Regions from separate parts of the Saccharothrix sp. NBAS 001 genome, predicted to be linked through region 2. Evidence: riboswitches for the same ligand, from Rfam matches in the RefSeq annotation. Region 2 holds a riboswitch; each other region holds the start of a gene.
What was found. A riboswitch is a leader RNA that binds a small molecule or an ion and turns the genes downstream of it on or off. The one in region 2 is predicted to bind glycine.
Positions count from the first base shown of each region.

Region 1: linked by a shared signal. The riboswitch ahead of gcvP (aminomethyl-transferring glycine dehydrogenase) and the one ahead of gcvT (glycine cleavage system aminomethyltransferase GcvT) in region 2 are both predicted to bind glycine.
Region 3: linked by a shared signal. The riboswitch ahead of gcvH (glycine cleavage system protein GcvH) and the one ahead of gcvT (glycine cleavage system aminomethyltransferase GcvT) in region 2 are both predicted to bind glycine.

Region 1 covers NZ_CM153251.1:5,555,613-5,565,107, forward strand. Annotated here, with positions in the region: gene AC0HI0_RS23110 (substrate-binding domain-containing protein) at 1-9, shown strand, start outside; partial or broken gene AC0HI0_RS23115 (IS481 family transposase) at 193-294, shown strand; gene AC0HI0_RS23120 (ArsR/SmtB family transcription factor) at 291-683, opposite strand; gene AC0HI0_RS23125 (SDR family NAD(P)-dependent oxidoreductase) at 782-1,513, shown strand; gene AC0HI0_RS23130 (helix-turn-helix transcriptional regulator) at 2,071-3,036, opposite strand; gene AC0HI0_RS23135 (DUF3224 domain-containing protein) at 3,097-3,501, shown strand; gene AC0HI0_RS23140 (hypothetical protein) at 3,610-3,744, shown strand; tRNA gene AC0HI0_RS23145 (tRNA-Leu) at 3,972-4,045, shown strand; tRNA gene AC0HI0_RS23150 (tRNA-Leu) at 4,047-4,119, shown strand; tRNA gene AC0HI0_RS23155 (tRNA-Gln) at 4,136-4,209, shown strand; tRNA gene AC0HI0_RS23160 (tRNA-Cys) at 4,335-4,405, shown strand; gene gcvP (aminomethyl-transferring glycine dehydrogenase) at 4,517-7,405, opposite strand; glycine riboswitch at 7,559-7,649, opposite strand; gene AC0HI0_RS23170 (MerR family transcriptional regulator) at 7,713-8,276, opposite strand; gene AC0HI0_RS23175 (bifunctional nuclease family protein) at 8,919-9,392, opposite strand.
Region 2 covers NZ_CM153251.1:5,999,031-6,008,525, forward strand. Annotated here, with positions in the region: gene glyA (serine hydroxymethyltransferase) at 1-948, opposite strand, end outside; gene gcvT (glycine cleavage system aminomethyltransferase GcvT) at 959-2,059, opposite strand; glycine riboswitch at 2,168-2,258, opposite strand; glycine riboswitch at 2,260-2,347, opposite strand; gene AC0HI0_RS25455 (DUF3817 domain-containing protein) at 2,658-2,960, opposite strand; gene AC0HI0_RS25460 (hypothetical protein) at 2,981-3,370, opposite strand; gene AC0HI0_RS25465 (helix-turn-helix transcriptional regulator) at 3,492-3,980, opposite strand; gene AC0HI0_RS25470 (hypothetical protein) at 4,172-4,333, opposite strand; gene AC0HI0_RS25475 (CaiB/BaiF CoA transferase family protein) at 4,757-5,887, opposite strand; gene AC0HI0_RS25480 (acyl-CoA dehydrogenase family protein) at 5,887-7,035, opposite strand; gene AC0HI0_RS25485 (N-acetyltransferase family protein) at 7,142-7,585, shown strand; gene AC0HI0_RS25490 (acetyl-CoA C-acetyltransferase) at 7,641-8,843, shown strand; gene AC0HI0_RS25495 (3-hydroxyacyl-CoA dehydrogenase NAD-binding domain-containing protein) at 8,843-9,495, shown strand, end outside.
Region 3 covers NZ_CM153251.1:6,893,327-6,902,821, reverse strand. Annotated here, with positions in the region: gene AC0HI0_RS29685 (ABC transporter ATP-binding protein) at 1-2,974, opposite strand, end outside; gene AC0HI0_RS29680 (ABC-2 transporter permease) at 3,079-3,954, opposite strand; gene AC0HI0_RS29675 (ABC transporter ATP-binding protein) at 3,954-5,216, opposite strand; gene AC0HI0_RS29670 (hypothetical protein) at 5,264-5,665, opposite strand; gene AC0HI0_RS29665 (hypothetical protein) at 5,668-5,850, opposite strand; gene ald (alanine dehydrogenase) at 6,210-7,316, opposite strand; glycine riboswitch at 7,538-7,629, shown strand; gene gcvH (glycine cleavage system protein GcvH) at 7,746-8,126, shown strand; gene AC0HI0_RS29650 (L-serine ammonia-lyase) at 8,132-9,495, shown strand, end outside.

The DNA.
Region 1 (9,495 bases), 440 kb from region 2:
TCCGCCTGACGGTCGGCTGGTTGTACTGCCTGGGGGGTTGTGAACGGTCCGACGTCCCGGTCGGATGATCTCGGGATGAAGGGCCCCGCCCACGCCTGCGGCGCGACACCCTCGCCGCCGGCGGCATCACCCACCAACGCACCCGCCCCCCACCGGCCCCACCTGTCCGAAACCGAACGCCGGACGGCACTGCCGCGCCGACAGCACACCTGCAATCACCACCACAGCCACACCGCACCGGGCGGCCGACCACCAGCCCGCCGCGTCCCCAACCTCACCGGGCAGTACAGCTAGTCCGGCTCGCCGGGCCGGCCGTCGCGGCCCGGATCGCCCGGCCGGTCGAGGGCCTGGAGCCGGACGTGGCCGCCCACGGCGTCGTCCGCCGCAGCGGCCAGGACCGCGTCCAGCAGGTTCGGGAAGCGGGCGGCCAGGTCGTCGCGGCGCAGCCGGATGAAGCAGCGGGTGCCCTCCTCGCGGCTCGCGGTCACGCCCGCCGCGCGCAGCGTCCGCAGGTGGTGGCTCAGCGTCGACTTGGCCACCGGGGCGTCGAACTCGCCGAAGTTGCGCTCGACGCCGTCGGCCAGCAGCCGCACCAGGCCGACCCGCAGCGGGTCGCTCAGCGCGGCCATCACCTCGGTCAGCCGGAGCTGGTCGGCGGGCAGGTCGGAGTCCTTGTGGCGCACCCGGCCATGCTACCTCGTTCGATGATTTGCGAACTTCGAACAAGTACCGCTAGGTTATTCGATGTTAGGCGAACATCGAACAAAAACATGGGGTGGCTATGGAACTCACCGGACAGGTCGCGCTCGTCACCGGCAGCACGGCGGGGATCGGGCGCGCCGCCGCCCGGCTGCTGGCGGCCGACGGCGCGGAGGTCGTCGTGACCGGGCGCGACGCCGCGCGCGGGGCCGAGACCGTCGCGGAGATCGAGGCGGACGGCGGGCGGGCGCGGTTCGTGGCGGTCGACCTCGCCGACCCGACGTCCGTGCGGCGGCTGGCCGACGCGGCGGGCGAGGTGGACGTGCTGGTCAACAACGCGGGCATCTTCCCGTTCGCGCCCACCGTCGAGCAGCGCCCCGAGGTCTACCAGGAGCTGTTCGACGTGAACGTGCGCGCGCTGTTCTTCCTGACCGCCGCCCTCGTCCCGGCGATGATCGCCAAGGGCGCGGGCAGCATCGTCAACGTGTCCACCATCTCGACCGGGGTGGGCACCCCCGGCGCGGCCGTCTACGCCGCGACCAAGGGCGCGGTCGACGCGCTGACCCGCACGTGGGCCGTGGAGTTCGGCGGTCACGGCGTGCGGGTGAACACGGTCTCGCCGGGCCCGACCCTCACCGAGACCGTCAAGGCGGCCAACTCCGACATCGCCGAGCAGATGGGCAAGGCCAGCGCCCTCGGCCGGGCCGCCGAGCCGCACGAGATCGCCGAGGCCGTGCGGTACCTGGCCGGGCCGCGCGCGACCTACGTGACCGGCGCGACGATCGTGGTCGACGGCGGTCGCCTGGTCGTCTGACCAGCACACGGCTCGACGTGGTCACGGCGGTCCCGCGCACGCGCGGCGCGCGGCCACGCCGGGCCGACGCTCACCGGCACCTGCTGCGCGATTCGCTCAGGCCCGCCGTCGTCGTCGAGCGGCAGCGGGCGGCCGGGTTCGCGTGCGACGGCGGGACCGCGTGGACCGGGTCCGGGGTGCCGGGGCCGCGCTTCGGGGGTGCGGACGGCGATCGCCGCGTCGTCCGGGGTCGGACGTCGACCGGCCGGCTGCGCCTGGTCGACCGGGGTGTCGAGGCCCGGCGCTGCGCTGTGCCCGCCGGACCGGCGACGAGGTTGCCCCGGTCCACCACTGCCGCCGACGGAAATCTCTGGTCGGGAACGGTTCCGGCCGCACGACCCGGCCCGCCGGGCCGTGCGCGAGGGCGGTCCGCACACCTGGTCGGTGCTCGCCGCCGGGGCTCGCCTGCCGACCGCCGGCGCTGATCGGGCGGCGGCGGGTCGAGCCGTTCGGCGGTGAGCGACCCGTTCGGCGTGCGGGCCGCCTCGGAGGACGACCGGATGCCGTGGCGGAGGGGCTCAGGCGTAGACGGCCGCCATCGCGGCGACCGTCGCCCTGACCCGGTCGCGCAGCTCGGGCGGCTCGACCACCTCGGCCTCCGCGCCCAGCCGCAGGCAGTCCAGGTGGGCGTGGTCCAGCGACTCGACCGGCACCCGGACCGTCGTCCACTCCCCCGCCGGCTCCACCTCGGCCAGCACCCGGCCGGCCGCCAGGCCCAGCAGGACCCGTGCCCGCCGCAGCCCGTCGCCGGTCAGCCGGACGGTGATCTCCACCGGGTACATCCGCTCCTCGAACCGCGCCGACCACCGCGCCCAGAACACCGCCAGGTCGAAGCCCTCCGGGCGGTCGAACTCCTCCTGGGTGGCGTGCAGCTCCAGCACCCGCGACACCCGGTAGGTCCGCAGCTCCCCGGACGTCTCCACGACCACGTACCAGAGCCCCGCCTTCAGCACGAGCCCGAGCGGCGCGACCACCCGCTCCACCTCGGTACCCGGGCCGCCCCATCGCCGGTACCGCACCCGCAGCCGCCGCCGGCTCCACACCGCGTCCGCGATCGCCGCCAGGAACGGCATCTCCTCGGCCTGCCGGAACCACCCCGACGTGTCCAGGTGGAACCGCTCGCGGACGCGCCCGGCCCGCGAGCGCAGCTCCGGCGGCAGCGCGGCGAGCAGCTTGAGCTGCGCGGCGGCCACCACCGCGCCCAACCCCAGCTCGGCCGCCGGTCCGGGCAGGCCGGCCAGGAACAGCGACTCCGCCTCCTCGCCGGTCAGCCCGGTGAGCCGGGTGCGGTAGCCGTCCACCAGCCGGTAGCCGCCCGCCGGGCCGCGCTCGGCGTAGACCGGGACGCCGGCCGAACCGAGCGCCTCGACGTCCCGGTAGACCGTGCGGACCGAGACCTCCAGCTCGTCGGCCAGCTCCCGCGCGGTCAGCCGGCCGCGCGACTGGAGCAGCAGGAGCAGCGAGAGCAACCGGCCGGCGCGCATGACCCGATTGTCGCCCACCACCTGACACCGGCTGTCAGGTAGTGGCCGCAGGATGCCCCCATGAGCACCCGAGCGACCGGCACCGCCGAGATGAAGTCCTGGGACGAGCACACCTGGGACGGCAAGCGCTACGACGAGGTCACCGGCCCGAAGCAGACCACCGGTGGCATGACCACGGCGTACCGGGGCGACCTGGTGGGCACCGGGGAGATGCGGTTCCTGATGTCCTACCCGGACGACGAGACCTGCCGGTCGGTCGGCTACGAGGTGGTGACCGGCACCCTGGCGGGCCGCTCCGGCACGTTCGTGCTGGAGCACCTCGGCGGCTACCGCGACGGCGTCGCGGAGGGCACGTTCACCGTCGTCTCCGCCACCGGCGACCTGGCCGGCCTGACCGGCACCGGCTCGATCCACTGGTACCAGGACCGGCCCGGCAGCTACACCGCGGAGTACCACCTGGCGTGAATTCCACCGACCGAAAACCCGGCCGGGACGAAGTCCGGAAAAGCATTGCGCGCAAGCCCGGCGTCGGGCATTCTTGGGCTACCCGAGGAACAGCGAAGGAGTGCGGAGATGGCTGGCAAGTGGCAGCAGGAGGCGCAGCGCCGACTCCGCGCGACGACCTGCACCCGCCAGGCCCGACTCGGCATGATGCCCTGTCGACAGCACCTGCTGCTTCTCCTGAGCTGCGCGGACTCCCTACCGTGACGTAGTCGCCGTCACCGCGACAGGGAGCCGCCCATCGGGAAACCGATCCGGGCGGCTTCTTCGTTCCCGGACCCGGAGCACCCGTCCACCCCGGCCCCGGACCTTCGCCGGGAATGGCCTCCGCAAGCCGTGCGGACCATTTTCCGGGGCGACCCTGTTATTCGGTGCACACCATTTTCCAGCCATTCTCCGAGGCCCTGTTCGACGTGCTCGAAAAACTTCATCACGCGGCTTTGGCCCAACCGGCAGAGGCACCTGGCCGAGATCCAGCCCAGTCGGGGTTCGACTCCCCGAAGCCGCATGCCCCCATAGCCCAACGGAAGAGGCAACGCGCTCAGAACGCGTCCAGTCCAGGTTCGAATCCCGGTGGGGGCACGCACGACCCGCACGATGCCCGTTGGTCCAGCACGGCACGGACGCCGCGCTCTGAACGCGGAGACCGAGGTTCGAACCCTCGACGGGCAGCACGGCACCCGACCGCCCAGGCGGTCACCCCGCGCGTGGCCCGGTGGCCGACTGGGGTTCATGTCCCCGGAGCGCCTGGTTCGACCCCAGGACGCGCGACGAGGCACGGCACCCGCCGTGCCCACGGCCCACGTCACGACGGTCGTGAGGCGGTCTGCAAAGCCGTCGATTCCGGGTTCGACTCCCGGGTGGGCCTCGACCGTGCGCACCACGGGCCGGCACTCGCCGGGCCGGCACTACCGGGCCGCCGAAACGGCGCACGCCGGCAGGCACTGGGCCTGCCGGCGTGCGCCGGGAGAACGGGACGTCAGCCGCCGTAGGCGGAGACCGGGGGGCAGGAGCAGACCAGGTTGCGGTCGCCCTTGGCACCGTCGATGCGGCGGACCGGGGGCCAGATCTTCGGGGCCGCCGAGCCCGCCGGGAACACCGCCACCTCGCGGCTGTACGGGTGGTCCCACTCGCCGGTCACCGACGCCGCCGTGTGCGGCGCGTTGCGCAGCGGGTTGTCGTCGACCGGCCACTCGCCCGAGCCCACGCGGTCGATCTCGCCCTTGATCGCGATCATCGCGTCGATGAACCGGTCGATCTCGGCCAGGTCCTCGGACTCGGTCGGCTCCACCATCAGCGTGCCCGCCACCGGGAACGACATGGTCGGCGCGTGCAGGCCGTAGTCGGCCAGCCGCTTGGCCACGTCGTCCACGGTCACGCCGGTCGCCTTGGTGATCGGCCGCAGGTCCAGGATGCACTCGTGGGCCACGAAACCGCCCTCGCCGGTGTAGAGCACCGGGAAGTGCTCGTCCAGCCGCCGGGCCACGTAGTTCGCCGCCGCGACCGCGGTCAGCGTCGCCCGGCGCAGGCCGTCGCCGCCCATCATCCGCACGTACGCCCACGAGATCGGCAGGATGGACGCCGAACCCCACGGCGCGGCGCTGATCGGGCCGACGCCGGTCGCCGGGCCCGCGGTCGGCTGCAACGGGTGGTTGGGCAGGAACGGCGCGAGGTGCGAGCGCACGCCGATCGGGCCGACGCCGGGGCCGCCGCCGCCGTGCGGGATGCAGAAGGTCTTGTGCAGGTTCAGGTGCGACACGTCCGACCCGAACTTGCCGTACTGGGCCAGGCCGATCAGCGCGTTGAGGTTCGCGCCGTCCACGTACACCTGGCCGCCGGCCTCGTGCACCAGGCCGCACACCTCGCGCACGGTGTCCTCGTACACGCCGTGCGTGGACGGGTAGGTGATCATGATCGCGGCCAGGTCGTCGCGGTGCGCCTCGACCGTCTCGCGCAGGTGGCCCAGGTCGACGTTGCCCTTGTCGTCGCACTTCACCACGACCACCCGCATCCCGGCCATCACGGCGGACGCCGCGTTGGTGCCGTGCGCGGAGGACGGGATCAGGCACACGTCGCGGTGCGCGTTGTCGTTGGCCCGGTGGTAGGCGCGGATCGCCAGCAGGCCCGCGAACTCGCCCTGGCTGCCCGCGTTGGGCTGCAACGACACCGCGTCGTAGCCGGTCACCTCGGCCAGCCACGACTCCAGGTCCGTCACCAGCGACAGCAGGCCCTCGGCGTCGGAGGCCGGCGCGAACGGGTGCAGCTCGGCGAACTCGGGCCAGGTGATGGCCTCCATCTCGGCCGTGGCGTTGAGCTTCATGGTGCACGAGCCGAGCGGGATCATGCTGCGGTCCAGCGCGACGTCCTTGTCCGACAACGCCCGCAGGTAGCGCAGCAGCGCGGTCTCCGAGCGGTGCGCGTGGAACACCGGGTGGGTCAGGTAGTCGCTGGTGCGGCGCAGGTCGGCGGGGATGCCGTCGGCGGTGTCGGCGTCCAGGGCGTCGACGTCGGACACGGTCACGCCGAACGCCCGCCACACGGCGGTCAGGTCCTCGCGGGTCGTCGTCTCGTCGCAGGCGATCGACACCGTGTCGGCGTCCACCTGCCACAGGTTCACGCCCAGCTCGCGGGCGGCGGCCACGATCGCGGCGGCCCGGCCCTCGACGCGCGCCTGCACGGTGTCGAAGAACTCGCCGTGCACGACCTCGATCGCGGCCTCGCACAGGCCGGCGGCCAGCACGGTCGCCATCCGGTGGGCGCGGGTCGCGATCGCGCGCAGGCCCTCCGGGCCGTGGTAGACGGCGTACATGGAGGCGATCACGGCGAGCAGCACCTGCGCGGTGCAGATGTTGCTGGTCGCCTTCTCGCGGCGGATGTGCTGCTCGCGGGTCTGCAACGCCAGCCGGTAGGCGCGGTTGCCGTCGGCGTCCACCGACACGCCGACCAGCCGGCCGGGCAGCTGCCGCTCCAGGCCGGTGCGGACGGCCATGTACCCGGCGTGCGGGCCGCCGAAGCCCATCGGCACGCCGAAGCGCTGGGTGGTGCCGACCACGACGTCCGCGCCGATCTCGCCGGGCGGGCGCAGCAGCGCCAGCGCCAGCAGGTCGGCGGCCACCACGGCCTGCGCGCCGGCCGCGTGGATCTCCGCGATCAGCGCCTCCTGGTCGCGCACCACGCCGGACGCGCCGGGGTAGGACAGCAGCACGCCGAAGTAGTCGCCGCCCAGGCCGAGGCCCTCCAGGCCCTGCGACAGGTCGGCGGTGACGATCTCGATGCCCAGCGGCTCGGCGCGGGTCTCGATCACCGCGAGCGTCTGCGGCAGCGTGTCCTGGTCCACCACGAACTTGGTCGACTTGCTCTTGCCCGCGCGGCGGACCAGCGTCATCGCCTCGGCGGCGGCGGTGGACTCGTCCAGCATCGACGAGTTGGCCAGCGCCAGACCGGTCAGGTCGGCCACCACGGTCTGGAAGTTCAGCAGCGCCTCCAGCCGGCCCTGCGAGATCTCCGGCTGGTAGGGCGTGTAGGCGGTGTACCAGGCCGGGCTCTCCAGCACGTTGCGGCGGATCACCGGCGGGGTGGTGGTGCCGTAGTAGCCCAGGCCGATCATCTGCTTGAGCGGCTTGTTGCGGCCGGCCAGGGCGCGCAGCTCGGCCAGCGCCTCGGTCTCCGTGGCGGGCGCGGGCAGGTCCAGCACCAGTTCGCGCTCCCGGATCGACTCGGGTACCGCGCGCTGCGCCAGCTCCTCCAGGGAACCGACGCCGATCACGTCGAGGATGCGGGCCAGCTCCGCCGGCCGGGGGCCGACGTGGCGGTCGGCGAAGGGGGTGCCGTGCTCAAGAGCGGCGAGGGGGATGCGGTCCTGCGTCATAGATACGCCTCCGGGGCTACGGGCACACTTCTGCCGTTGCCCTCCCCCTCTGTCTTCTGCCCGTCCGGGCGCCTGAGAGCTTCACCCGGCCGTCAGCGGGCCGGGCTTGCACCGTCGGCGGGGTCGGCGAACCGACCCGCTTTCCAGAGGCGTCTCACCCGCGCGGTCCTTGCGCCTGAGAGGTTCCGGGGAGGATTTGCTCCTTCGGCGCCGAGACGTGCTCGGACTCTCCCGCGCGGGATAAAGCGACTACCCGCGAATGATACCCGGACCAGGGCCGGAGCCCGACCCGGACGCGACGCGGATCTCAGCCGGTGGCCCGCGTCCGCCGCCGGCGGGACAGCTCGTCGTTCGGGGTCTCGTCGATCTCCAGTCCGTCCGCGCGCTCGGCGGGGAACTCGTGGATGGTGCCGCTGATCTCCCGCATCGCCCCGCTGACCGCGATCCCGAACACGCCCTGACCGCCTTGCAGCAGGTCGACGACCTCCTCCGGCGAGGTGCACTCGTAGACCGTCGTGCCGTCGCTGAACAGCGTGATCCGGGCCAGGTCCTGGACGCCGCGGCGGCGCAGGTGGTCGACCGCGACCCGGATGTTCTGCAACGAGACCCCGGTGTCCAGCAGCCGCTTGACCACCTTGAGCACCAGGATGTCCTTGAACGAGTACAGCCGCTGGCTGCCTGAGCCCTGGGCACTCCTTATGGTCGGGTTGACCAGTCCGGTGCGGGCCCAGTAGTCGAGCTGGCGGTAGGTGATCCCCGCGATCTGGCACGCGGCGGGGCCCCGGTAGCCCACGAGTTCATCCGGCAGCGAGGAGTCCGGGAACAGCTCACCCTGTTCGCCGGATCCGGCCCGGATGGCTTCCTCGACCACGCCTGCCTCCCCTCGGTCCGGCCACGACAGCCGGCGACCAACGTGAAGCCGCCCCGGCGCCGAAATCACACCGTGGCAATTCACCTGAGTTCGACGGTAAGACCGGCTAGGGGGCAGGTCAACGCGACGCGCTGAGCGTGTCGCGTCTCAACCTCACGTTGAGGTTGAGAGAGTCGCCCGTTGTAAGCCATTCGGGTGACGTTTAGTGATCGTTTAGCCGATCACTGCTGACGTTGTGTAATCCGGTGGTGTGACACCGGGGGGTGGCACGCGGGGTTGATCCACAACTCACCGCACACACCACGAGGGGCCGACCCGACTCGCGGCCGGACCACCGGCCCCTCGTGGCCCACCCGGCACACGAACCGACGACAGACCCACTCACAGCCCGCCACCGGACGCTCGACGTGCGCTCCGACGGCCCGCCTGGAGAGCCCCGGGACACCCCGACGCGGCACACGCGAGGGGCCGTTGCGACCCGCGCGACGAGACCTCCCGGCGGCGCGCGGACGCGGTCGGGCGCGATGGGGCCCGTGAACGCGCGAAAGCCCGGAGCGAGCGCTCCGGGCCGCCCGTCCGGCCTCGCGGGCCGGACGCCTCCGTCGAACCTCGCCGCCCTCGGGCGGCTCCCGCACGGCGCTCCTAGGTGTCCGCGCCGCGGAAGTCCTCCGGCGAGACCGAGTCGAGGAACTCGCGGAACTTCTCCACCTCGTCCTCCTGCTCGTCCGGGATGATCAGGCCCGCCTCGGCCAGCACCGACTCCTCGGCGTGGATCGGCACGCCGATCCGCAGCGCCAGCGCCACCGAGTCGCTCGGACGCGCCGACACCCGCACGTCTCCGTCGAACACCAGCTCGGCGAAGTACGTGCCCTCCTGCAAGTCGGTGATCCGGACTTGTTCCAGGTTGCGGCCCAACGCCCCGATGACGTCCTTGAGCAGGTCGTGGGTCAGTGGCCGCGCCGGACGCACGCCCTGTTGTTCCAGGGCGATGGCGGTGGCCTCCACCGAGCCGATCCAGATCGGCAGGTAGCGCTCGCCCTCGGTTTCGCGCAGCAGCAGGATCGGCTGGTTGGCGGGCAGCTCCACCCGCACGCCGACGACGCGCATCTCGCTCATCGGGTATCGCCTCCCTCAGCGCGCTGAAATTCTGGCGTCCCCGCTATCCCACGAGGATCCCCCACGTACCCATTCGACGCTACCCGCCAAGCGGGCCTTGTGC
Region 2 (9,495 bases):
GGTGAGCACCTTCACGCCGACCGCCGCCGCGTCGGGCTGGGACAGCCGGTCGGCCAGGATCTTCGCGCCCTCGACCGTGCGGCGCTGGCGGTCGGCGAACTCGGGCGACGCGGCGTGCTTGAACGCCACCGCCTTGCCCGCGATCACGTGCTCCAGCGGGCCGCCCTGCTGGCCGGGGAACACCGCCGAGTTGATCTTCTTGGCCAGGTCGGCCTCGTTGGTCAGGATCACGCCGCCGCGCGGGCCGCCCAGCGTCTTGTGCGTGGTCGTGGTGGTGACGTGCGCGTGCGGCACCGGGTTCGGGTGCAGCCCGGCCGCCACCAGGCCGGCGAAGTGCGCCATGTCGACCATCAGGTAGGCGTCCACCGAGTCGGCGATCCGGCGGAACTCCGCGAAGTCGAGCTGCCTCGGGTAGGCCGACCAGCCGGCCACGATCAGCTTCGGGCGGTGCTCGGTCGCCAGCCGCTCGACCTCGGCCATGTCGACCCGGCCGTCGGTCTCCGACACGTGGTAGGGCACCACGTTGTAGAGCTTGCCGGAGAAGTTGATCCGCATCCCGTGGGTCAGGTGGCCGCCGTGCGCCAGGTCCAGGCCCAGGATCGTGTCGCCGGGCTGGAGCAGCGCGAACATCGCGCACGCGTTGGCCTGCGCACCCGAGTGCGGCTGGACGTTCGCGAAGCCCGCGCCGAACAGCTCCTTGACCCGCGCGATGGCCAGGCGCTCGATCACGTCGACGTTCTCGCAGCCGCCGTAGTAGCGCCGGCCGGGGTAGCCCTCGGCGTACTTGTTGGTCAGCACGGAACCCTGCGCCTGGAGCACCGACACCGGGGTGAAGTTCTCCGAGGCGATCATCTCCAAGGTGCCCTGCTGCCGGCCCAGTTCCGCGGCGACGGCCTCGGCGACCTCCGGGTCGAACTCCGCGAGGGAGGTGTTGAAGTGCTCGGACATGGTGTCTCCCTTACGAGTTTCGCTTGTAGAACGGCAGCGCGACGACTTCCACGGGTTCCTGCTTGCCCCGGATGTCGACGGCCAGCTCGGTGCCGGGCTCGGCGTGCTCCGGCGGCACGTACGCCATCGCGACCGAGTAGCCCAGGGTCGGCGACAGCGCGCCGCTGGTGACCTCGCCGATCACCGCGCCGGACGCGTCCAGCACCGGGTAGCCGTGCCGGGGTGCGCGGCGGGAGGTGGTCTTGAGGCCCACCAGCTTCGCCTCCACGCCCTTGTCGGCGACGGCGGCCAGCGCGTCGCGGCCGACGAAGTCCTCCGGCTTGTCCAGCTTCACCACGCGGCCCAGGTTGGCGTGGTACGGGGTGCGCTCGGTGGTCAACTCGTTGCCGTACAACGGCATCCCGGCCTCCAGGCGCAGCGTGTCGCGGCAGCCGAGGCCGGCGGGCCGCAGGTCGTGCGCGCGGCCCGCCTCCAGCAGCGCCTGCCACACGGCCGGCGCGTCGGACGGGTCCAGGAACAGCTCGAAGCCGTCCTCGCCGGTGTAGCCGGTGCGGGCGAGCAGCGCGGGCCGGCCCGCGACCTCGGTCGGGTAGGAGGCGTAGTACTTGACCGACGCCAGGTCGGTGGTGGTGAGGCCGGCCAGGATCGCGGTGGACGCCGGGCCCTGGATCGCGAGCAGGGCGTAGTCGACCGACTTGTCCACCACCGAGGTGTCGTAGCCGTCGGCCCGCTCCACCAGCGCCTCGAACACCACGGCGGCGTTGGAGGCGTTCGCGACGACCAGGTACTCCTGCTCGCCGGTCCGGTAGACGATCAGGTCGTCGATCACGCCGCCGTCCGGCCGGGTGATCATGGTGTAGCGGGCGCGGCCGACGGAGATCGCGGACGCGTTGCCGACCAGCGCGTGGTCCAGCGCGCGGCCGGCGTCGGGGCCCGACAGCACGATCTCGCCCATGTGCGTCAGGTCGAACAGGCCCGCCGACGTGCGCACGGCGTGGTGCTCGGCGAGTTCGCTGTCGTAGCGCAGCGGCATCCGCCAGCCCGCGAAGTCGGTGAACTGGGCGCCCAGCGCCTCGTGCTCGGCGTGCAGCGGCGTCCGGCGGGTTTCCACGGGGTGGTCCTCCCTGGTGGCGGGCACGGCGATGACACCGACCTGGTCGGTCGGCCGCCGTTGGTGAAGGATGACACGGTCCATCGGAGACTCCTCGTCGAGTGAGCCTCCCCCTCTGTCATGAGCCTGAGAGCTTCACCGCGCGCTGGGCGCGGCTTGCACCGTGGGCGAGGCGCGCAGCGCCTGCTTTCCAGAGTTGCCTTCGTCGGGCGGTAGCTGTGCCTGAGAGATTCCGGGGAGGAGTTGCTCCTTCGGCGCCCCTTGCGGGGACTCTCCCGCTCGACATCGACGGCCGTGTTCAGTTGGTACCGCCAGACGCTAGTTGTGCCTGGTAGGCACGGTCAACCGGGACCCGGTCACAACACCCGGCCGGCGCCGGGCCGCAGGTCGCACGGCGGTGGCGCGGGACCTGCCCGTCGACGGGCGGGCGGCGGGCGGAGGCGATCACCGCGCGGGTGCCGGCGCACCGGGTGCGCGAGACGGCCCCGGAGGCGTGCCACGTGCCCGCAGACGCGCCGGAAGCCCACAACCCGACAGGAAGCACCTCAAGCTCACACGACGCGCTCACAGCGGCTCCGGGCGCGGACGGCGCGGGCGGTCACAGCGCACGTTCCGCCTTGACGCTCTCGACCACCTTGCGCTCGGCGTAGAACGACACGAACGGGATGGTGCCCGCGAGCAGCACCAGCGCGGAGCCCTTGAGCGACCAGCGCGCCTTCAGCGCCAGGTCGACCGTGAAGACCAGGTAGATGGCGTACAGGAAGCCGTGGACGGGGCCGACGACGGCCATCATCCCGGCGTTGTCGCCGATGTACTTGACGAACATCGCGACCACGAGCAGGAGCAGGCCGACACCGACCACGTAAGCCATGAACCGGAACCGGCTCAACGCACCGCTCATCGCCTACCGACCGCCTTCGCTCACCGCTGGTCCCGCGCGTTGAGCTGCCGGAGGAAGCGGTTGTAGGCCGCCAACTCGTCGTCCTCGTCGTCGTGCGCGGGTGTTTTGACGGGTTCCACGGTAACCACCGGCCGCGGCGCGGGCGCCACCGGCTCCCGCGTCCCGACCGCCGGGTCCGCCCCGTCCTCGGCCCGGCGCTGCGCCGCGAGCTTGCGCAGCCGCCACACCATGAACAGGGGGAACAGGCCGAACAGCGGCCACTGGAAGACGTACCCGAGGTTCTGGAACGTGCCACCGGCTTCGGAGAACCGCTCCCACTGCCAGTAGGCCAGGCCGCAGCACACGATCAACGACACCAGGCAGACCGCCGCTACGACGAGCCGCTTGGGTGTCAGGAGGGTGCCGGGCACCCTCCCACACTACTTCGCGGAGTTCACTTCTCGACGGAAGGGGCTCCTCGCACAGGAGCCCGCCCTCCCGGTTGGTGCTGGTACCGCACTCGACGCCGCGCCCTCACAACGCGGCGCTGGTTCACGCAACGCCGTCCCGGCGCTGCCGCTGCAACCTGGCCACGCACCAGGCCGCCGCACTGCCCCGACGCAGGTGCTGGAGCACCGTCATCGGGCCGAGACGCCGTCCCAGGTCGGCGGGCGTGAGCCCGGCCGCCCGGTAGTCGAGCGCGCGCTGGTCCAACGGGCTGATGCCCGCGTCCCACCACCGCTCCGCCTCGGACAGGTCGCCCACCAGCTGCCAGTAGCTGGCGGCCGCCGCGAGCAGGACCTCGGGCACCTCGGGTGCCCTCTTCCGCATCGCCGCCACGTAGGCCGGGTCAGCGGATTCGACCCGAACCAGTCCGCGCGACCCGCCGTTCGCCCGTTGCACGGGGATCCCCGGCGCGGACGGCGGGGCCTCGGCCAGCCACTCGTCCTTGATCCGGTTCACCTCTTGCAACTCGGCGTCGTCCGAGCGCTCAGCCGCCCACTGCCGCAGCAGCTCGTCGACTCCGGAGTCCTCGACCATTCTGCCTCCTCGTCGGTCGAAGATCAGCCAATGCAGCGCACCGTATTAGCGGGTACCGACAACCGCTAGACCCTGGATTGTCAAAAACCCTGTTACCAGCGCGTTATAGCCCTCATTCCACCCATACGGTGCAACGTCCGGGCCCCGCCGTCACCACTGGTGACCAGACCACTCACGCCCCGCGACGTGGACTAGCGGAACAGGCTGCGGACGAACGTGATGATCGACTCGGCTCCCTGGCGCAGCCAGCCGACGCCGGTCTTGACCGCGTCGGCGGACTGATCGGGCTGGGTGATCAGGAGGAACAGCAGCAGCGCGACGGCCGCCAGCGTCACCACCTTCTTGACGTTCACGAGACCCTCTCCGTCCGTTCACAGGTGCCCGGCCGGCAGGCGTCGTGCCCACCGCGTTACGGCCCATGGTCCCTCATTCACCCGGACGATGACGGGAGAACCCGCCCTGATCCCACGACCGGGCGCAGGATCCACCAGGGAGCCACGCTCCAGCCCTCCTGGCAGTCACCCGAACGGACGATCAAGGGTCCCCGAGCCCCGGCCGATGACCTAGGTACGGGCCACTCGCCCACTCCCCCCCTGGCACGAACACCGAGGTTCCGCGACATCGTCAGCTCTCCGCCGCAGATCGCGCTGATCACCCACATGCGCTGACGCACCCACCGTGCGTCATTGGGCCGGTACGGGCCGCACAGTATTCTTTCACCCACCACGGGCGTATTTTCGCGGCCATTTTCCGACCGCCTGCCAATCGTCTCCCGATCATCCGACGACCCCCGTCCGACGCAGTTCCGCAATGTCCGCGTCGGGCAGTCCCAACTCGGCCAAGACCTCGATCGTGTGCTGCCCGACGGACGGCGGCACGGACGGTGTCGCCGCCGGGGTGCGGTCGAACCGGGGTGCGGGCGCGGGCTGCACCAGGCCCCCCACCTCGACAAACGTCCCGCGCGCTGCGTTGTGCGGCGCGGTCGGGGCCTCGCCGGGGGCGAGCACCGGCACCAGGCAGGCATCCGTGCCGGCCGCGCGTTCCGCCCATTCATCCCTCGTTCGAGTGGCCACGACGGCGGCGATCCGCTCCCGCAGCGCGGGCCACTGCGCTGGATCGTGCCGATTCGGCACCTCGGCATCCGCCAAACCCAGCACCACCAGCAGTTCCGCGTAGAACTTCTCCTCCAGTGCCCCGATGCTCACGTACTTTCCATCCGAGGTGGCATATACGTCGTAGAACGGCGCGCCCCCGTCGAGCAGGTTCGCGCCGCGTTCCCCCGACCAGCCCCCGGCGGCCGTCATCCCGTGCAGGAACGTCGTCAGCAGCGCCGCGCCGTCGACCATCGCCGCGTCCACCACCTGCCCGCGCCCGGACCGCTCGCGCTCGTACAGCGCCGCCAGCACGCCCAGCGCGAGCAGCAGCCCGCCGCCACCGAAGTCGCCGACGAGGTTGAGCGGCACGGTGGGCGGCGCGCCCGCCCGGCCGATCGGCTCCAGCGCCCCGGCCAGCGCGATGTAGTTGACGTCGTGCCCGGCCCGGTCGGCCAGCGGCCCCCGCTGGCCCCACCCGGTCATCCGGCCGTAGACCAGCCCCGGGTTGCGAGCCAGGCAGTGCGCGGGCCCCAGGCCCAGCCGCTCGGTCACCCCCGGCCGGAAGCCCTCCACCAGCACGTCGGCCCGCTCCACCAGCTTGAGCACGACCTCCGCGCCCTCCGGCCGGCGGATGTCCACGCCCACCGACCGCCGGCCGCGCCCCAGCACGTCGCCGGGCACGGCCGTGCCGCCGGAGACCCGGTCCACCCGGACCACCGACGCACCCAGGTCGGCGAGCACCATGCAGCCGAACGGCGCCGGCGCGAGGCCCGCCAGCTCGACCACCCGCAGGCCCGCCAGCGGCCCGGCCACTAGAGCGACCTCGCGATGATTTCCTTCATGATCTCGTTCGTCCCGCCGTAGATCTTCTGCACGCGCGCGTCCGCCCACGCGCGCGCGATGGGGTACTCGGTCATGTAGCCGTAGCCGCCGAAGAGCTGGACGCACTCGTCCACCACCCGGCACAGCCGCTCGGTGGACCACCACTTGGCCATCGCCGCGGTCGGCACGTCGAGCCGGCCTTGGAGGTGCGCCTCGACGCACTCGTCGACGAACGCCCTGGTCACCCGGGCCTCGGTGGCGCACTCGGCGAGGGTGAACCGGGTGTTCTGGAACTTGATCAGCTCCCGACCGAACGCGGTGCGGTCCTTGACGTAGTCCACGGTGAGGTCCAGGGCCGCCTCGATGCCCGCGACCGACGCCACCGCGATGATCAGCCGCTCCTGCGGGAGCTGCTGCATGAGCTGGATGAAGCCCTGCCCCTCGGACGAGCCGAGCAGGTTGGCCGCGGGCACCCGGACGTCGTCGAAGAACAGCTCGGCGGTGTCCTGGCCCTTGAGCCCGATCTTGTCCAGCACCCGGCCGCGCCGGAAGCCGGGGGCCAGCGGCGTCTCCACCACCAGCAGGGAGATGCCGGTCGCGCCCTGGGACGGGTCGGTCTTGGCGACCACGACCACCAGTTCGGCCTGCGCGCCGTTGGTGATGAACGTCTTGGAGCCGTTGATCACGTACTCGTCGCCGGAGCGGACCGCGCGGGTCTTGATGTTCTGGAGGTCGGAGCCGCCGCCGGGCTCGGACATCGCGATCGCGCCCACGTACTCGCCACTGGCCAGCTTCGGCAGCCAGCGGTGCTTCTGCTCCTCGGTGCCGTAGGCCAGGACGTAGTGCGCCACGATCCCGCTGTGCACGCTGTTGCCCCACGCGCTGTCGCCCGCGCGGGCCTGCTCCTCCAGCAGCACCGCCTCGTGCGCGAACGTGCCGCCGCCACCGCCGTACTCCTCCGGGACGGACAGGCACAGCAGGCCCAGCCCGCCCGCCTTGGTCCAGAACTCCCGGTCCACCTGCTTCTGCGCGGCCCAGCGCTCGTGGTTCGGGACCGATTCCTTCTCGAAGAACGTCCGGGCGAGCTGACGCAGCTGGTCCAGGTCGTCGGTCATCCAGGGGGAACGGCGTGTTGGCATACCGACGACGGTCCCACCGGCCGGGGTCGCCCGCCATGACCGCCACACCCACAACTGCCGGCAGATCGTGAGCACAACTGTCAGGCGCGTGCGCAACACTGCGGGCATGAACCTCCGGAGGCTGTCCCCGAGGGACTGGGCGACCTGGCGTGACATGAGGCTCGGCGCACTGGCCAGCGACCCCGGCGCGTTCGGCTCGACGCTGTCGGTCGAGCAGGGCTACGACGAGGCCCGCTGGCGCGAGATCCTGCACCCGAGGTGGGGCGTGAAAGTGATCGCGGAAGCCCCTCAGCCGGTGGGACTGGTGGGGACGGTGCCCCATGAGGACCACGACGACGTGCTGTACCTGTACTCCATGTGGGTGAAACCGCCGTTCCGCCGGCGGGGCGTCGGCGAGGCGCTGGTGGCGGAGGTGCTCGCCTGGGCGCGGGAGCACCGTTGGCGGCGCGTGCAGTTGCGGGTGTTCGCCGGGAACGTCCCGGCCCGCCGGCTCTACGAGCGGCTGGGCTTCACCGGGTGCGGCGAGGTGATGGAACTCGCGGTGAGCTAATAAGTCAGTCCGCGCGGTCATGGGCTTGGGGGCCGGGGCTGCCTACCGTGGCAGCATGAGCGAAGCCTTGATCTTCGACGCGGTGCGCACACCGCGTGGCAGGGGAAAGCGCGGTTCGCTGCACAGCGTGAAGCCGATCACCCTGGCCTCCGGGGTGCTCGCGGCGCTGGCGCGGCGCAACGACCTGGACACCTCGGCCGTGGACGACGTGGTGTTCGGCGTCGTGTCACCGGTCGGCGAGCAGGGCTCGGACATCGCCCGCACCGCCGTGCTGGCGGCCGGGTGGGACCTGCGGCCCGCCGGTGTGCAGCTCAACCGCTTCTGCGCGTCCGGCCTGGAGTCGGTGAACCTGGCGGCGGCCAAGGTCGCCTCCGGCTTCGAGGACCTGGTGGTCGCGGGCGGCGTGGAATCGATGTCGCGGGTGCCGATGGGCTCCGACGGCGGCGCGTGGATGGCCGACCCGGAGACCAACCTGGCCACGAACTTCGTGCCGCAGGGCGTGAGCGCGGACCTGATCGCCACCCTGGAGGGCTTCAGCCGGGAGGACGTGGACGCGTTCGCGCTGAAGTCCCAGCAGCGGGCCACGCTCGCCCGCGACAAGGGGTACTTCGAGCGGTCGCTGGTGCCGGTGGTGGACCGCAACGGGTTCGTCGTGCTCGACCACGACGAGGCGATCCGGCCGGAGACCACGCTGGACGGGCTGGGCGGGCTCAAGCCGTCGTTCCAGTTCCACGGCGACCTCGGCTTCGACGCGGTCGCCATCGACCGCTACCCGTCGGTCGAGCGCATCCACCACGTGCACACGCCGGGCAACTCGTCGCAGATCGTCGACGGCGCGGCGGCGATGCTGATCGGCAACGCCCGCGCGGGCCAGGACCTCGGCCTCACCCCGCGCGCCCGGATCGTGTCGGTCGCGGTGGTCGGCTCGGAGCCCACCATCATGCTCACCGGCCCGGCCCCGGCAGCCCGCAAGGCGCTGGACAGGGCGCGGCTGTCGGTGGAGGACATCGACCTGTTCGAGATCAACGAGGCGTTCTCCTCGGTGGTGCTGAAGTTCCAGCGCGAACTCGACCTGCCCGACGAGGTGGTCAACGTCAACGGCGGCGCGATCGCGATGGGCCACCCGCTGGGCGCGACCGGCTGCATGATCCTGGGCACCCTGCTGGACGAGCTGGAGCGCCGGGACCTGCGCCGGGGCCTGGCCACGCTGTGCGTGGGCGGCGGCATGGGCATCGCGACGATCATCGAGAGGGTCTGATGACCATCCACTACGAGCGCGACGAAGCGGGCGTCGTCACGCTGACCATGGACATGCCGGGCTCGGCGAACGTGATGAACGCCGAGTACCACGCGGCGATGGGCGCGGCGGTCGCCCGGCTGGAGGCCGAGCGCGACGAGATCACCGGCGTCGTGCTGACCTCGGCCAAGAAGACGTTCTTCGCGGGCGGCGACCTGAACCTGCTGATCCGGCTCACGCCGGAGAACGCGGGCGAGGCGCTGGGCTTCCTGGAGGACGTGAAGGGCCAGCTGCGCCGGCTGGAGACGCTGGGCAAGCCGGTGGTCGCGGCGATCAACGGCGCGGCGCTGGGCGGCGGCTTCGAGATCGCGCTGGCCTGCCACCACCGCGTGGTGCTCGACGACGACAAGATCAAGCTGGGCCTGCCCGAGGCGACCCTGGGCCTGCTGCCCGGCGGTGGCGGCGTGACCCGGCTGGTGCGCCTGCTGGGCGTGCAGCCCGCGCTGCCGCTGCTGATGGAGGGCAAGCAGTTGCGGCCCGCGCGGGCGTTGCAGGCGGGCCTCGTGCACGCGCTGGCGTCCTCGCCGGATGACCTGGTCGCGCAGGCCCGCGCGTGGATCGCGGCCAACCCCGCGCCGCGGCAGCCGTGGGACCAGCCGGGGTACGCGGTGCC
Region 3 (9,495 bases), 890 kb from region 2:
CCGGGTGCGGAGCCGGCGGCACGCTGGTCGGGGTGCGCAGCAGGTCGCCGATCCGGGACAGGCCGACCCTGGCCTGCTGGTAGCCGTCGAACACGCCGGAGAGCTGGAACAGCGGCGCGAAGAACAACCCCAGGTACAGCACGAACGCCAGCAGCACGCCGGGGGTCAGGGTGCCCTCCGCCACCCGGTACGCGCCGACCACCAGGATCGCGGCCTGCGCCACGCCGGACAGCAGCGCCAGGAACGGGAAGTACGTCGCGATGTAGCGCTGCGCCCGGATCCGGGACCGCCGGTAGGCGTCGCTGCGCTCGGCGAACGCCTCGGCCGAGCGCGCCTCGCGGGTGTACGCCTGCGAGACGCGCAGGCCGGAGACGTTCTCCTGGAGGTCGGCGTTCACGGCGCTCACCCGCTCCCGCGCCTCCGCGTACGCCTTGGACGACACCCGCTGGAAGATCACCGTCGCCACCAGCAGGACCGGCAGCACGGCCAGCGCGACCAGCGCCAGCGACGGGTCGGTGACCACCAGCGCCACCGCGATCCCGACCACCGTCAGCACGCTGATCACGAACGTCGTCAGCCCGGTCTGCAGGAAGCTGGACAGCGCGTCGACGTCGGTCGTCATCCGGGTCATGATCCGGCCGGCCATCTCGCGCTCGTAGTAGTCGAGCCCGAGCCGTTGCAGGTGGGCGTAGCTGCGCACGCGCAGCAGGTACAGCAGCCGCTCGCCCACCCGGGACGTCACGACCGTGCCGACCGCCGCCGACAGCCACCCCAGCAGCACCAGGGCCAGGCCGATCCCGGACGCCAGCCACAGCCGGCCGGTCGCGCCGCCGACCACGCCGTCGTCCACGCCCAGCCGGACCAGGTTCGGCAGCACGACCGCCAGCGCCGAGTCGACCAGGAGCAGCCCGCCGACGCCGAGCATCGTCCAGCGCACCGGGCGCAGCAGGCCGCGCAGCCGGAACCCCGGGTCGGGCGCGCGCGGGTCCTCGCCGCCCAGGCGCGGCGACTCCGTCGCGGGCGGCAGGGCGTGCACCCGGGCCATCAGCTCCGGGGTCGGCGGGGTGCCGCCGACCAGCGCGGACGTCCCGCCGCCGCCGCGCGGACCGCCGCTCGCGGCCCGGGACGCGTCCACCGCGCGGTTGCGCGCGCGGACCTCCAGCTCGTCCTGCTCGGACTCCGGCCACAGGTCGGCCGTCACGCCGTCCGGCCCCGGCTCCAGCGCCGCGTCGGCCCGGGGGTCGACCTGCTCGATCACCTCGCCCGGGCCGGCCAGCAGCTCCCGGTACAGCGGGCACCGCCCGGTCAGCTCCTCGTGCGTGCCCACGTCGACCACCGCGCCCGCGTCGAGCACGGCGATCCGGTCGGCCAAGGTCAGCGACGACCGGCGGTGCGCGACCAGGATCGTCGTGCGGCCGGCCGTCACCTCGGCCAGCGTCCGGTGGATCGCCGCCTCGGTCGCCGGGTCGACGGCGGAGGTCGCGTCGTCGAGCACCAGCACCCTCGGGTCCGACAGCAGCGCACGGGCCAGCGCCACCCGCTGCCGCTGCCCGCCGGACAGCGTCAGGCCGCGCTCGCCGACCACGGTGTCGTAGCCCATCGGCAGGTCGGTGATGAAGCCGTGCGCCTCGGCCGCCCGCGCCGCGGCCTCGACCTGCTCGTCGGAGGCGTCCGGCAGGCCGTAGGCGATGTTCGCCCGGATCGTGTCGGAGAACAGGAACGCCTCCTCGAACACCACCCCGACGGCCCGCCGCAGCGACTCCAGCCGCAGCTCCCGCACGTCGACCCCGCCCACCCGGATCGCGCCCTCGTGCACGTCGTAGAAGCGCGGCAGCAGCAGCGACACCGTCGACTTGCCGGAACCGGCGGTGCCCACCACGGCCAGCGTCTCGCCCGGCGCGACCGCCAACGACACCCCGGACAGCACCGGCTCGCTGCGGGTGTAGCCGAAGGTCACCCGGTCCAGCTCGACCGCCACCGGCCCGACCGGCACCTCCGCCGCGCCGTCCACCACGTCCGGCTGGGAATCGACCAGCTCGTACACCCGCTCCACGCCCGCGCGGGCCAGCTGCGCCGTCACCACCAGGCTGGACAGCAGCCGGGTCGGCCCGACCAGGTTGGCCACGTAGGTCGCGAACGCCAGGAACGTGCCCAGCGACACCTGCCCGCGCAGCGCCAGCCAGCCGCCCAGCGCCAGCACCGCCACCTGCCCCACGTAGGGCAGCGCGGTCAGCGTCGCGGTCGGCCGGGCGGTCAGCCGGGCGGCCCGCATCCGCTCCGCGAACAGCACCTGCGCCCGCGACTCCAGCCGGGCGACCTCCCGCGCCTCCTGCCCGAAGCCCTTCACCACCCGGACGCCGGTCACCGTCTCCTCGACGTGCTGCGCCACGTCCGCCGCCCGCTGCTGCGCCGACCACGTCGCCGGGAACAGCGTCAGCCGGGTGCGCGCGGCGACCAGCGCCACGGCCGGCACCACGACCAGCGCGATCACCGTCAGCAGGGGCGAGAGCCAGAACATCGCCACCAGCGCGGCCAGCGCGAAGACCACCGTGCCGAACGCCAGCGGGGTCATCGACAGCAGGCTGTTGACCAGCTGGAGGTCGGTGATCGAGCGGGACACCACCTGGCCGGTGCGCAGCGCGTCCTGCCGGGGGCCGTCCAGCCGCTGCACCGCGTGGAACACCGCCTGGCGCAGGTCGTGCTGCACGTCGACGGCCAGCCGCCCGCCCAGGAACCGCCGGGCGAACGCCGTCCCGAAGGTGAGCACCTCCAGACCGACCAGCACGGCCGCGAGCCACCCCAGCCGGTCTGTCCGGCCTGCCACCGCGTCGTCCACGGCGGCCTTGATCAGCAGCGGGGACACCGCCTGGAGGCCCACGCCCACGACGGCGGCCAGCACCGACCACACCACCAGCGAGCGGTGCTTCCAGCACGCGGTGGCGAGTCTGCGGATCCAGCCCTGGGTGTGCGTCACGGGACCCACATTAGGTCGGGGTACCGACAAGGTCGGGCCCGGAAACTGAGAGGACCGCCTCCCGATCTCAGGAGACGGCCCCTCAGCCCTGCGGTTTCACTTGATCAGGTGATGTCCTTGCGCTGGGTGACGGCCCAGCCGCCGAGGAAGAACACGCCCGTCCACACCAGGAAGATCAAACCGCTCAGCCACCAGTCGAACGCGCCCAGCGCGCCGGAGACCGCCCGCAGCACCTGCTCCAGCTCGTCGGGCACCACACCCGCCGAGGCCAGGAACAGCGAGGACGCCACCGAGCCGGTGATGCCGTTCACCGAGCCGTTGGGCAGGAAGCCGATCAGCTCCGGGATGCCCTGCGTGCTGATCACCAGCTGGATCCCGTTCTCCAGGATCAGCATGTACAGCACCAGCACCACGGTCGTGCCGACCGGGCTGGTCATCAGCGCGCCGACGCCGACGCCGAACATCGTCATCAGCACCGACGCCAGCACGCCCACACCGGCCATGGCCAGCCACCCGGACACGTCCGGCAGCGCGCTCGCGTCCGAGGTGAACGCGATGCCGATGGACACCGACGCCACGATCGCCAGGCCGTAGATCGCGCCCCAGACCAGGTACACGACGAGCTTCGCGCTCAGCGCGGACACCCGGTTCGGCGCGGTCAGGAAGGTCGTGGTGATCGTCTTGCGGTTGATCTCGTTGGAGATCGCCAGGCCGCCGAAGATCATCGGGAAGATGGTCGCGATGTTGATGCTGCGCGCCATCCCGAACAGCGACACCTTCCACTGCGCCGGGTCGATCCCCAGCAGTTCGGTGAGCTGCTGGGCGTCGCGGCCGTTGACCGTGTCCATGATGCTCTTGCCGACGTACCCGGTGCCCAGCGCCCAGCCCAGGGCGATCAGCACGGTCGGGATCATCAGACCCCACCACAGGCCGGTGGTGGTCGTCTTGCGGAACTCCGCCTTGATCAGGTTCCCCAGCATCACGCACCGCCCCCGAGACCGCTCTGACCCTGGCCGGGCTGGTAGCCGGACGGCGGGTCCTGACTGCCCGGCGGCGGTTGGTTCCCCTGGGCCGGATTCCCCTGGGCCGGATTCCCTTGGGCCGGATTCACCTGGGGACCGCCCGGCTGACCGGGCGGCGGCTGGTACGCCTGCTGGTAGCCCGAAGGCGGTTCCTGGTAGCCGGGCTGCGGCTGGTAGCCCTGCTGGTAGCCGGGCGGCGCGGCCGGCGGCTGCTGGTACTGCTGTTGGTACTGCTGCTGCTGGTAGCCCGGCGGCGGGGCGTAGTAGCCGCTGCCCTGCGGGGGCTGCTGGGCGTACTGGTTCGGGCCCGACGCGGCGTACTGGCCGCTGGTGAGCTGGAAGAACAGCCGTTCCAGGTCGGCCTTCTCCTCCTGGATGCCGTAGATCGACACGCTCGCGCCCAACGCGATGTCCGCGACCTGCTTGGCCTCCACGCCCGCGATCGCGATCCGGCCGTCGGGCAGCTGCTCGATCGCCGTGACGTTCTCCGCGTGCAACGCCGCGACCAGCGCCGCGGTGTCCGACGGCTGCACCAGCACGCGGGACTGCTGCTGCTCGCGCAGGCTGGCCAGCGGCCCGTAGTACATGGTCTGGCCGCGCGAGATGATCACCACCTGGTCCACGGTCTGCTCGACCTCGGCCAGCAGGTGGCTGGAGATCAGCACGGTGCGCCCGCTGCGCGCGTAAGACTGCAAGAAGGTCCGCAGCCAGGCGATGCCCTCGGGGTCCAGGCCGTTGGACGGCTCGTCCAGCACCAGCACCTGCGGGTCGCCCAGCAGCGCGGTGGCCAGCGCCAGCCGCTGCTTCATGCCCAGCGAGAACCCGCCCGCGTTGCGGTCGCCCGCCGCGCCCAGCCCGACCAGCTGCAACACCTGGTCGGCGCGCGAGTCCGGCACGCCGATCGCCGCCGCGTACACCCGCAGGTGGTTGCGCGCCGAGCGCTTGGGGTGGAAGCCCTGCGCCTCCAGCACCGCGCCGACCACCCGGGCCGGGTTGCCGAGCTGGTGGAACGGCCGGCCGTTGATCAGACCGATGCCCGCCGTGGGCGTCACCAGGCCGAGCAACATGCGCAGCGTCGTAGTCTTGCCCGCCCCGTTGGGACCCAGGAAGCCGGTCACCGACCCCGGTTCCACCGTGAAGCTGAGATTCTGCACCGCTGCGACCGGACCGAACTGCTTGGTCAAGTTCTGCACCACGATGCGGCCACTGCCGTCGTGCACGCGTCCCTCCCGAATGCTCTTCGGGAGGTCATCCTGCCTTAGCCAGGTCAGTCCGGTAGGGCGTGTCGGGGTTTCGACACGACGGCGGGGATCTCGGTGGTGGCCTCGACGGGGGTTTCGGCCGACGCTTCGGCGTCCCGCATCCGGCCGAACGGACCGCGCAGCGGACGCCGCCGCTCGCGGTGCGGCAGCCCCTCGCCGATCAGGTGCTGGTGGGCCATGGTCCACACCTGGCACGGCCACTTCTTGTGCCGCAGCACGCCGGGGCAGGCGCGGCAGCGGCCGTCGGAATCGGGCTGGTGCACGGTGAGCAGCAGCCGCCAGGTGTCGGCGAGGCGGTTGATCTCCGCGCGGGCCAGCGGCACGAGCGCCTCGGCCGCGCCCCGCTCGGCGACCTCTTCGAGCTGCGTGAGCCGGTGCAGCACCGCGGCGCGCAGGGTCTCGTCCACGGTCACATCCTGTCCGCGGCCTGGTCCAGCAGGCGGTGCAGCCGGCGGGTCTGGGTGACCGACATCACAGCTGATTCGCCGGGTGGGGCGACCAGCAGCACCCGGTCGTCCTCGACCAGGACGGTCATCGACCGGTCCCGGCCGAACGGGTCGTGGCAGTCGATCCAGCCCTGTGGTTCGGCCATGTGCGCTCCGATCGGAGGTCGGCGGCGGCGCGGTGGGCTCACCGCGGAGGGGCGAGCCCGCCGCGTCACCGCGCGGGTGCCTCGCTCTGTCCATCGGCCGACCGGGCGTCGTGACTTACCTGTTACGCGGTGAATTCACTCGTTTGCTTGAGGGCGGACACGGGCTGTGCTCTGCCAGGTAAAGATCTGTGCGTCAGATGGGCGGGGCGGCTGGGCAGGGCGCCCGGTTCCCCGCTAGCATTGGTGGCGCGGCCCGCTCCCAGTGACCCCCAGGCTGGTTGAGCGGGCCGCCTTTTCATGCCCGGACGTGCGAGAAGGGGCGCCCACCGTGCAGGTGGACGCCCCTTCTTCGCGGGTGCTCAGACTTCGAGCGGAGTGTGGGTGAGGCCGTGCGCCTCGGCGACCGGCTGGTTCGTCAGCAGGCCCTCGTGCACGTTCAGGCCCAGCGCGAGCGCCTTGTCCGCGCGCAGCGCCGCCTGCCAGCCCTTGTCGGCCAACGCGACCGCGTAAGGCAGCGTCACGTTGGTCAGCGCGTACGTGGACGTGCGCGGCACGGCACCGGGCATGTTCGCGACGCAGTAGAACACCGACTCGTGCACCTGGTAGGTCGGGTCGGCGTGCGTGGTGGGCCGCGAGTCGGCGAAGCAGCCGCCCTGGTCGATCGCGATGTCGACGAGCACGGAACCCGGCTTCATCTGCGACACCAGCTCGTTGGACACCAGCTTCGGGGCCTTCGCGCCCGGCACCAGCACCGCGCCGATGACCAGGTCGGCCTCGCGCACGGCCTGCTCGACCGAGTAGCGGTTGGAGGTCACGGTGCGCAGGCGGCCCTGGTAGATCGCGTCGATGTGGCGCAGCCGGTCGACGTTGGTGTCCAGGATCTCGACGTCCGCGCCCAGGCCCACGGCGATGGTGGCCGCGTTCAGGCCCGCCACGCCGCCGCCGATCACGACCACCCGCGCCGGGTGCACGCCGGGCACGCCGCCGGGCAGCACGCCCCGGCCGCCGGACGGCTTCATCAGCGAGAACGCGCCGACCTGGGGCGCGAGCCGGCCCGCGACCTCGGACATCGGGGCCAGCAGCGGCAGCGCGCCGTTCGCGGTCTGCACCGTCTCGTAGGCGATCGCGGTGGTGCCGGAGTCCAGCAGCGCCTGCGTCAGCGGCTGGTCGGCGGCCAGGTGCAGGTAGGTGAACAGGGTCTGGCCCTTGCGCAGCAGCGGGTACTCCTGCGCGATCGGCTCCTTGACCTTGAGCACCAGGTCACCCTCGGACCACACCTCCCCGGCGGTGGCCAGGACCTTTGCGCCGGCGGCCAGGTACTCGTCGTCGGTGATGGCCGAGCCGAGGCCCGCACCGGCCTCGACGAACACGTCGTGGCCGCGCAGCGTCAGCTCGTGGGCACCTGCCGGGGTCAGCGCGACGCGGTATTCGTGGTTCTTGATCTCGCGGGGTACTGAGATCCGCACGGAGGGCTCCTTCGGGCCGTTGTTATTGCCCAAGGTCCGGTACCGCCATCCGGCTGTCATCGTGCCGTTGGCACGAACGCGCCCCTGCCCGGTTGTGCCGGCCGGACAACGGCGAAGGGCGGTTGAACTCTCTGGACACGCGTTGACACCCGCGTCGCCGACGACTTAGCGTGCGTGCGTTCAACCAACTGAACATCGGCCGCGGTGTCGCAGGTGACACCGGAACCCGAGCGGGAGAGCCTCCGGCACGTCCGGAGCGCCGAAGGAGCAAGTACCCCGCACACTCTCAGGCAACGAGAACCGCTCGGGCGAGGCGACTCTGGAAAGCGTGCTGACGCGCGCACCCACGGTGCAAGCCGCAGCGCTGCGGCGAAGCTCTCAGGTCCCAGGACAGAGAGGGGACCTGGCCGCGTGGACCGAGGAGCTGACGTGACTTATCCGGAAAACCTGCTGTACACGCCCGAGCACGAGTGGGTCGACTGGGCTCCGGGTACCCAGGAGCCCGTGGCCATCGGCATCACTTCCTACGCGGCGGAGTCGCTCGGCGACATCGTGTTCGTCCAGCTGCCCACCGTCGGCGAGCGGGTCAAGTCCGGTGACGTGTGCGGCGAGCTGGAGTCGACCAAGTCCGTGAGCGACCTGTACGCGCCGGTCAGCGGCGAGGTCGTGGAGGTCAACACGGCGGCGGCCGACGACCCGTCGCTGATCAACAACGACCCGTACGGCGGGGGTTGGCTGTTCAAGGTCGCCGTCGAGGACGCGACGGGCCTGCTGACCGCCGCGAAGTACGCGGAACTGACCGGGGACTGAGCGCCGTGGCGATCAGCGTCTTCGACCTGTTCTCCGTCGGCATCGGGCCGTCGAGTTCGCACACCGTCGGCCCGATGCGCGCCGCGACGATGTTCGTGGCGCGGCTCGGGCACCGGACGACCTCGGTGGACCGCGTGCACGTCCAGCTGTTCGGCTCGCTGGGCGCGACCGGGCACGGCCACGGCAGCCCCAAGGCCGTGCTGCTGGGCCTGGAGGGGCACAAGCCGGAGGACGTCGACCCGGCCGCGGCCGACGTGCGCGTGCAGGAGATCCGGGCGACCAAAAGGTTGCTGCTGGGCGGTGTGCGGGAGATCCCGTTCACCGAGGACACCGACCTGATCATGCACCGCCGCAAGTCGCTCCCCCTGCACCCCAACGGGATGAGCTTCACCGCGTACGCCGGCGGCGAGGTGTTGGACGAGGCGGTGTACTACTCGGTCGGCGGCGGGTTCGTGGTCGACGAGACCGCCAGCGGGACCGACCGCATCAAGCCCGACGCGACGCCGATCGAGCACCCGTTCCTCAGCGGTGACGAGCTGCTGGCGCGGACCCGGGAGACCGGGCTGTCCATCAGCGAGGTCATGCTCGCGAACGAGCTGTCCTGGCGCTCCGAGGACGACGTGCGGCAGGGCCTGCTGCACATCTGGGGCGTGATGCAGGAGTGCGTGGAGCGCGGCTGCACCGAGACCGGCGTCCTGCCGGGCGGGTTGAAGGTGCGGCGGCGGGCCGCCGAGATGCGCCAACGGCTCGCGGCCGAGCACTACGCCACCGACCCGCTGCGGGTGATGGACTGGGTGACGCTGTTCGCCTTGGCGGTCAACGAGGAGAACGCCGCCGGCGGCCGGGTGGTGACCGCGCCGACGAACGGCGCGGCCGGCATCGTCCCGGCCGTCCTGCACTACTACACGCGGTTCGTGCCGGGCGCGTCCGACGACGGCGTGGTGCGGTTCCTGCTCACCGCCGGCGCGGTGGGCGTGCTGTTCAAGGAGAACGCGTCGATCTCGGGCGCCGAGGTCGGGTGCCAGGGCGAGGTCGGCTCGGCGTGCTCGATGGCCGCGGGCGGGCTGGCCGAGGTGCTCGGCGGGACCCCGGAGCAGGTCGAGAACGCCGCCGAGATCGCGATGGAGCACAACCTCGGGCTGACCTGCGACCCGATCGGCGGGCTGGTGCAGATCCCGTGCATCGAGCGCAACGCCCTGGCGTCGATCAAGGCGATCACCGCGGCGCGCATGGCGTTGCGGGGCGACGGGTCGCACTTCGTGTCGCTGGACAAGGTCATCAAGACCATGCGCGAGACCGGCAAGGACATGAAGGTCAAGTACAAGGAGACCGCGCGCGGCGGTCTCGCGGTGAACGTCATCGAGTGCTG